DNA from 2 places in the Clostridium sp. KLE 1755 genome. Region 1 is predicted to be linked to the other one. Evidence: riboswitches for the same ligand, from Rfam matches in the RefSeq annotation. Region 1 holds a riboswitch; the other holds the start of a gene.

Region 1 (4,419 bases):
CCCTTTACCAACGCTGTTTTCAATCCGGCGGCGGGCGGACTCCTAGCCGCGCTTATCGCAGGCGTTTTCTTCGCTTTCCTGGAAAAACAGATACGCAGGATCATGCCGGATATCATCGATACCTTTATCAGCCCGCTGCTTGTGCTGATAATCGGCGGCCTTGCGGTCCTTCTCATCATCCAGCCTGTGGGCGCCATGCTGACGAACGGGATTTTCACGGTACTTACCTTCGTATATGAAAAGCTGGGCGTGGTGGGCGGTTATATCCTTTCCGCCGGCTTCCTTCCCCTTGTGTCCGTGGGACTGCATCAGGCGCTGACGCCAATCCATGCGCTGCTCAACGATCCGGAGGGCGCCACGAAGGGAATCAACTATCTGCTCCCCATTCTGATGATGGCGGGCGGCGGTCAGGTGGGCGCCGGCATTGCGCTGTATTTAAGGACGAAGAACAAGAAGCTTAAGGGCTACATCCGGGATTCCGTCCCGGTAGGAATTCTGGGAATCGGGGAGCCGATGATGTATGCGGTCACCCTGCCGCTGGGCCGTTCGTTTCTGACGGCCTGCCTTGGTTCAGGCTTTGGCGGCGCGGCGGCAGCCCTGTTCCATCTGGGCGCCATTTCCCAGGGAGTATCCGGACTGTTCGGCCTTCTCATTGTCCAGCCGGGGCAGCAGATGGGCTTTGTGGTATCCATCGCGATCGCTTATGCGGGCGGCTTTCTGCTGACCTATTTTTTCGGCGTGGATGAGGACCGGATCAATGAAGTATATGGAGACTGATGGGAATCCCGGCCAGGGAACAGATTTGGAGCAAGGGAAATATTATGAATACAGGAATTTCGCTGTACTTTTCAACCGGAGCGGCAAAAAATGAGGGAATAATCCGTAAGGCGTCGGCCTGCGGCGTGAAATATGCCTTTACTTCGCTCCATATCCCGGAGGAAAATGGGGTGGAATACAAAAAGAATATCCGGCGCATGCTGAAGTGCTGTTTTGAGGGAGGCCTGCAGCTGATTGTGGATGTGGGGCCGGAAACGCTGGAAAAGCTCGGCGTTTCCAGGATAGAGGAGCTGGAAAATACCGGGATTACCCATGTCCGTCTGGATTACGGCTTTTCACCACAGGAAACGGTCCGCATTGCGGAAAAATTTCATGTGGTATTTAACGCTTCCACCATTACGGAGGAAGACATCCGGGCATGGAAGGCGGCCGGGGCGGATTTTACCCGCTTTACCGCCTGTCATAACTTTTATCCGAAGCAGTTCACCGCACTTTCCCTGGAGAGCGTACGGGAAATAAACCGGCGGTTGCGCTGTCTCGGTTTTGACACCATGGGCTTTGTGCCCGGGAATAAGGAGCTGCGGGGGCCGCTTCAGGAAGGGCTTCCTACGGTGGAGGAGCATCGGGGGCGGCGGGACGAGGTGCTTTTAAATATGCTGGAGCTTTTCTATGAAGGGATGTGTGGTACGGTTCTCATAGGAGATGTGGATGTCTGGGAAAAAGACTGGGAGGATATAGCTGCGCTGAGTCAAAATTATGTGCGGCTGCGGGCAAAAATACGTCCGGAATATTCTTTTGTCCGAAACATCATTCACCACGACCGGCCGGATTCCAGCGATCTGGTGTTCCGTTCCCAGGAATCCAGGCAGTACAGGCAACAGATACCGCCGGAAGGAATCTGTGAACGGTCCGCCGGCAGCATCAGCCTTTCCAATGAAAAATACCGGAGGTATATGGGAGAGCTGGAGGCGGCCCGTGTGGATTTGCCCGCAGATGAGCGGCTGAATATCATCGGACAGGTGGCACCGGAGCATTTACGGTATCTATCCTGTATCAGACAGGGGCTTGGCATAAAATTTGTCTGAGCAGTACCCTGTTGCAAAAAGTACAAGAAAAAAGTTTAAAGAAAGGATTGCGGCATGGGCGGCAGTCGTATATAATACGAAGTAATGCAGTGAAATACCCGGCCGCAGATGCGGCATGCCTGGAAGCACGGGTATTTTCCCCGCGGCGGCCTGACAGAAGTTTTGTATGTCAGGCATCCGGCGGGAATAAGAGAAAATGAAGAGGTGCCCCGGACGGCAGCAGCCGTGCTCCGGGGATAATAGGGAAAGGGGTGTAATTCCCCTGCGGTCCCGCCGCTGTAACGGACGAGCCGTATCTTACAGAAACCGTAATCCATAAATCCATGAGGATTTTGGTGTTACGCAACTCCACTGGGAAACCGGGAAGGAAAGATACGGTAAGGACTCCGAAGCCAGAAGACCTGCCCTTCATGAAGAATGCATCGGTTACGAGCGATGGCCGGGTGCAAAAGGAAGTGCTTTTTTATCTGAGAAGGATGAAAGGCCTGCTTTTTAGTACCGGTTTTTGCGCGCGTGGAGGCGGCAGAAAACGGTACTTTTTTTATGGCTGTTTTGCGCGGCTGTAAGTGCTTAACAGCAGCTTTTAAAAAACTTCCGGTCGCTCACGGGGATGGAGAAGGACATTGGAGAAAATAAGAAAAAGAGGAATTTTGGCGGTCAGCTTCGGCACAAGCTATGAAGACAGCTGCAGGCAGACCATAGGGGCGCTGGAAGAGGATTTTGCGGAGAATTTTCCCGGAATGCCGGTGAAAAGGGCCTTTACCAGTTCCGTTATCATGCGGATCTGGGAAGAGCGGGGAGTACATATCCCGGATGTGCAGGACGCGCTGCGGGAACTGGCGGCGGATGGGATTGAGGAGGTTCTTATCCAGCCCACCCATTTACTGGCGGGAGAAGAGTATGAAAAGCTGTGCGCCCAGGCGGAGGTCCTGCGCGGAAGCTTTCGACGGATGGACATCGGCGCGCCGCTATTGCATACGGAGGAGGATCTGCACAGAGTTGCAGATTTTTATGCCAATCATTTTCCAAGAGAAGAGGGCGAAGCCCTGGTTCTGATGGGACATGGCTCCCAGCATGAAAATAATGTGGTTTATACCAGGCTGCAGGAGCTGTGGGCACAGATGGAGTGCGGGGATGTATTCCTGGGAACCGTGGAAGCGAAGCCCGATCTGGAGGACGTGACAAGTCAGCTGGAAAAGAGCGGTTTAAAAAGGGCGGTGCTGACACCCCTGATGCTTGTGGCAGGAGACCATGCCCATACGGATATGGCGGGCGCGCAGGAAGGCAGCTGGAAAAGCGTCCTGGAGGGGAAAGGCTTTGAGGTACGCTGCATAGTAAAAGGGATGGGGGAATACCCGGAGATCAGGAGCCTTTATGTAAGACATTTGAAGCAGCTGGAGGAAGCCTGCCGGGGCGTCCTTTACGGAGTGAGCGTAGGGCCGGGGGATCCGGAGCTGCTTACGCTGAAGGCCGTCCGGCTCATACAGGAATGCCCGGTGCTGGCGGTTCCCCGCACCAAAGGGGAAAATACCCTGGCGCTCTCCATTGCAAGGCAGGCGGCGGATTTAACAGGAAAACAGATCGTTTATACGGATTTCCCCATGTCCCGTGACAGACAGGTGCTGGAAGATAATTATGAAAAAATTGCCGGACAGCTTGCCGCGTACCTGAAGGACGGGCTGAATGTGGCAATGCTGAATATCGGGGATATTTCCATCTATTCCACTTTTTCCTATGTGGCCCGGAAAGCGGCGCAGGCGGGCTTCCCGGTGAGAGTATGCGCAGGGGTTCCCTCCTTCTGCGACATTGCGGCGAAAACCGGAAAACCTCTGGTTTCCGGCACCCAGCCGTTAATGGTAATCCCGGCAGGATGCGGGGATTTGGAAAGCTATCTCCCCCTTCAGGGCACCAAGGTGCTGATGAAAAGCGGCGGTAAGCTGGGAAAGATACGGAAGTACCTGCACGAGAACGGGCTGGTAAAGGACGCCCTGATTGCCAGCGACTGCGGACTGCCGGGAGAGCGCTTCGTACAGGCCTCTGCCGCAGCGGCGGAGGAAAAGAACAGCTATTTTACCACGATTATTATCCGTCCGGAGCCAAACTGAGCACGGAGAAGGGAAAGGCATTGCTGGAACAATATGTATATAAAAACAGAAAGAAGCTAAGATGCGGCTATACCACTGGATCCTGCGCGGCAGCGGCCGCAAAGGCGGCGGCGCAAATGCTGCTTGGCGGGCAAAGGACGGAAAACGTGGAGCTTGTGACGCCGTCCGGCCAGAAGCTTCTTCTGGATGTGGAAGAAATTTTACAGGAAAAGGAACGGGTATCCTGCGCCATACGAAAGGACAGCGGGGACGATCCGGATATTACCAACGGGATCCTTATTTTTGCTTCCGTGGAAAAAGCAGAGAATGGTTTCCGGCTGGAAGGCGGCACAGGCGTGGGCAGAGTCACGCTCCCCGGGCTGGATCAGCCGGTGGGGGAGGCCGCCATCAACACGGTGCCGCGGCGGATGATAACCCGGGCGGTGGAGGATATCTGCGCGCAGTACGGCTAT
Region 2 (4,419 bases), on a different contig from region 1:
AGGGCGGACGCAAATACGCCTCCCTGCGTGCTGGGATATGCCAGCGCAAGCTGTATGCTCGTTACACAATAGGTAAAAAGATCCCCGAAGAAAGCGGCGAGGAAAATCCCGGCCATCCTGTTCACCCTACATTTTTTGCAGAGCAGATAAATTCCATAAGTAACGAACGGTCCTGCAATCGCCATGGAAAAGGTATTGGCTCCCAGCGTTGTCAGTCCCCCATGCGCAAGCAGAACCGCCTGGAACAGCAAAACAATAATGCCCAATATGCTGACGGTGCCGGGGCCGAAAAGGATTGCGCCCAGGCCGGTTCCCGTCATATGGGAACAGCTTCCTGTGACGGAAGGAATTTTAAGTGCGGACAGGACGAATATGTAAGCGCCCGCCATGGCCAGCATAGTGATTGCCTTTCTGTTTTCCTGAAACAGCCTGCGTATGGTAAAAAAACCTTTTACCAGGAACGGCAGGCAGACAACGCCCCAGGCGATGCAGTAGCCGGCCGGAAGGTAGCCCTCCATAATATGCATGGCATTGACCGTTGGGTATACTGCAAAGGCAACGGAAAATGCAATGCTCAGCTTCAGAATTTTCTTTTGTTTCTCTGTCATTCTTTTGAATCTCCTCTCTCATTTTTACAGGCGGCGATCCATTCCGCCGCCTGCTGTGTGGTAGACGGATATCCCTTTCGATCCGCCACCAGCCCATTTTTAAGCAACGCGTCCCAGACCTCCATAATGGATGGCTTTTTTAAATGGGCCCTTTCCATCATTTCCTTTTGGGCAAATATTTCAGCCGGCGTTCCGTCACCAATCAGTATTCCATCGCAAAAAACAAGAATCCTGTCTGCAAAACGCCATGCGAAATCCACATCATGTGTTGCAACCAGCAGAGTTTTTCCATCCTCATGAAGCTTACCCAGAATATCCTCCACCCTCTGCGCATTCATTGGATCCAACGCAGCCATCGGTTCGTCAAATATGAGCAGCTCAGGCTCCATCGCCAGAATATCTGCAATGCTGACCTGTTTCTTTTCCCCTCCGCTCAGATAATGCGGCGCACGCTGCTGCAGCTCTTCCAGGCCAAGATAGGAAACTGCAGCATCCACCCTGTGTATTACCTCACTGCGTTCCAGGCCCAGATTCATGGGCCCGAAGGAAATTTCCGCCCGTACATTCGCTGCGATAATCTGGCTGTCCGCATCCTGGAATACAAAACCTACTTTTTTGCGCAGCAGGTTCAGCTCTTTTTTCCCTATTTTGCTTCCGCAAAGAAGGATATCCCCGGAATCAGGCCTCAATACCCCGTTCAGATTCAGGAAAAAGGTGGATTTTCCCGCTCCGTTCGAACCCATAACCGCAATTCTCTCACCGCGCCTGATAATGAGATTCACATCTTTTAAAACCGGTTCCTCCCCGTAGGTAAAGGACAGTCCCTTTACCTGCAGCAATACTTCATTTTCCATATGCTCTCCTATACAATGACCGCGATACCCAAAAGGACAAGCAGGTAAAGCCCGGTAAAAACAAGCTGCCCTCCCGCAGGCGGATTTTCTTCCGATAAAAATTCCAGCTTCCCGTCATATCCTCTTGACAGCAGGGCATCGTAATAAGCATTCGCTTTTTTTAACGATACAAGAAACAGGTTCCCTGCTATCTGGGCAAAGCTTTTGCAGGACTGGCGGAAAGAATGGCAGCCCAGCCGCGCTTTCGCTGCGATCTGCATTTGCTCCGAGACATCTATCAGGATAAAAATATATCTGTATATCAGGTTCATCAATTCAACCAGCAGGCGCGGGAGGTGAAGCCTCTGAAGCACCAGAACCAGTTCGCTGACCGGCGTGGCAAGGGATATCATATATAAAGCGCTCATTCCGGCCATTGCCTTCAGGAACACCCTACCTGCCAGAATCAGGTTTTCCTGATAAAAGCATATCCAGAAAAAATGGGCCGGAAGATTCCAGTCTCCCAAAGGCGCACGGCCAAATTCCACGGCAATCGCCGCGCCGCTGAAAACCATAAAGGCAAGAGGCACCGTCATAAAATGTATGTAGGCCTTCCATGGTATTTTCCCTTTCATCAGCGTAAGCGCTCCCATGGTGAGTATCACGTAAATGGAAACCGCCGGCTTATCAAAGGCTATTACCAGGCAAAGCGTCATGACCGCAAGAAACATTTTCAGCCCTGCATTCCAGCAACGCATTCCTGAACGATATGCATAATAATCTATTTTCATCACGTATTCCCTGTATGTCCGCAATCCGGCCCGGCGCAAATGCATGAGCCGCCTGAATTACAGCCTCTTTTGAGCATAAAAAAACCTGCTTGTACACAATCGGACTGTGCGTACAAACAGGTAACAAAAATAAGGCCCTCAAAAGGGCTTATTTTATAAGTTCCTGTCCATCGCAGTCCCTATAAACACAAATAAAAAGGCAGGTCTTCTGACTTGCGCATCCTCACATTTTCTCGTCTTCCCATTTCCACAGTGACCGCCTTCCGGCTGAAAAAATGCTCCGCGTATACAGCGACGGGATCGTCCGGGATTCCCACCCGGTTCCCTATTATCCTGAACTGCGGCAAAAAACCGCATCAGGCACCTTTTTACTTCAAATTTCCATCAGTATATCATTCCTTGTAAAATTTAGCAATGACATTTTGAGATTACAGCCGCTCCGGGCAAAACCACTCCGGCACATCCCTCCTGAAATTATCAAACCACCGCAAAACATCCTTCACGTGTTTCACAGCATACGGAAGCTCATCCTTCTGCAAATAATATGCCCAGGGCACCATAATAACCGCGCCTACAGCCAGATAATAGGCAAGCAGCTTCCAAAATTGCAACGGAGGTTCCCCGCCAAAATATCCCCGGATCAGACCTGTAACAAAATACGGATGCACATCGGTAAGGCCTATGCTGCCAAACTCCTTCCAGGGATCCGCATAATTATCAAAATCAAGCAGCTCCCAGTCGATTACAGACACCTCACCCGCATCAGTTATCATCAGATTGCCAACATGGTAATCCCCATGCTGGAGGCACTGCGGTCTGCCGTTAAGCAAATGCCTGTTATTCTCCACAAAGGCAAGCAAAATATCGCTGCCGTCAATCCGGATCCCGCAATCCGAAAAAGCCTTTATCCGGCAGTCGTTTTCATTGAAATACCTTTTTTGCCAGGGTTCCAGTTCCGGCGCAGGTATCGTGTGGATAGTCCGCAGTATCTCCCCGGCTTTTATGCCGATACTATATTGCCTCGTTTCAGGCAGAAACGGCAAAAGCTTTTCCCCATTCCTTCCCTCACACCAGGTCAAAAGCTGATAAACGCATCTCCCGCCATCACAGCTTCCGAAAGCAGCGGGCCTGCACATGGGAATGCCAATGCTGTCGGCTTTCCGCATTCTATCAAACGCCGTTTTCTTCCGTTCATACTCCGTTCCAGCCGACAACCGCAGTAAAAAGTGCCCACCGTCTGAAGTCTCCACATGAAATTTTCTGTCACCCGACAGACCTTCCGTAACTGTTTCATAGCTTTTTATATCCAGCTTTTCCATCAGTTCCCTGCATATTTGCGTACCTGTATCTTCCTGCTCCTTTTCCGCCCATCCTGTATCCATCATTCCATCCCCCTCCTGCCGTTTCAGTCAATACCATACAGTGCACGAATGGCATTCCCAATCCGCCTGATCCCTTCCACAATCTTCTCCTCCTGCGTATTGGAAAAATTAATCCGCATCGTATTGGTTTTTCCGCTGTTGGGATAAAAGGAATCCCCCGGAACAAAGGCCACATCCTGCTCCAGGCATTTTTCAAGAAGCTTGGTCGTATTCACTTTTCCATCCAGCTCCACCCAGAGGAAAAGGCCGCCCTCCGGCTTCGTGTATTTGATATTGTCCGGGAAAAAACGCTCAATTGAATCCACTGCCGCGTCACGCCTTCTGTGGTATACCTCCCGTATTTTATCAATATGCTCATCAATATCATACTTTTCCAGGAAAGAAGAAATAACCATCTGCGCCACTGTATTACACTGCAGATCCACGCCCTGCTTCACCAGCACATATTTGCGGATCACCTCTTTTTCCCCTGCGATCCAGCCAATCCGATAGCCGGGGCAGAAAATTTTGGAAAAGGTTCCTGTACACAGCACATTCCCCTCTTTGTCAAAAGATTTTACAGAGGGCAGGAAATCTCCTTCATACCGTAGCTCCCCATAAGGATTGTCTTCAATGACCACAACGTTATATTTTGCCGAAAGCTCGGCAAGCTGACGCCTTCTTGCCAGGCTCCAGGTCCGTCCCGTAGGATTCTGGAAATCCGGGACAATGTATATCAGCTTCGCCCCCGGATTCTCCTCCAGGGCCTTTTCCAGCCGGGAGATTACCATCCCATCTTCATCCGTTTCCACCTCGGCAAATCTGC

What was found. Region 1 has a riboswitch for cobalamin ahead of cobI (precorrin-2 C(20)-methyltransferase). Riboswitches for the same ligand answer to the same signal wherever they lie in the genome.
Region 2: another riboswitch for cobalamin. It lies ahead of cbiQ (cobalt ECF transporter T component CbiQ); the one in region 1 lies ahead of cobI (precorrin-2 C(20)-methyltransferase).

Annotation. Positions count from the first base shown of each region.
Region 1 covers NZ_KE992745.1:7,974-12,392, reverse strand. The annotation lists gene HMPREF1548_RS21185 (PTS transporter subunit EIIC) at 1-777, shown strand, start outside; gene HMPREF1548_RS21180 (MupG family TIM beta-alpha barrel fold protein) at 822-1,862, shown strand; cobalamin riboswitch at 2,048-2,284, shown strand; gene cobI (precorrin-2 C(20)-methyltransferase) at 2,486-3,967, shown strand; gene cbiD (cobalt-precorrin-5B (C(1))-methyltransferase CbiD) at 3,988-4,419, shown strand, end outside.
Region 2 covers NZ_KE992779.1:94,713-99,131, forward strand. The annotation lists gene HMPREF1548_RS27055 (energy-coupling factor ABC transporter permease) at 1-608, opposite strand, end outside; gene HMPREF1548_RS27060 (energy-coupling factor ABC transporter ATP-binding protein) at 605-1,462, opposite strand; gene cbiQ (cobalt ECF transporter T component CbiQ) at 1,471-2,232, opposite strand; cobalamin riboswitch at 2,414-2,608, opposite strand; gene HMPREF1548_RS27070 (phosphotransferase family protein) at 2,661-3,617, opposite strand; gene HMPREF1548_RS27075 (aminotransferase-like domain-containing protein) at 3,638-4,419, opposite strand, start outside.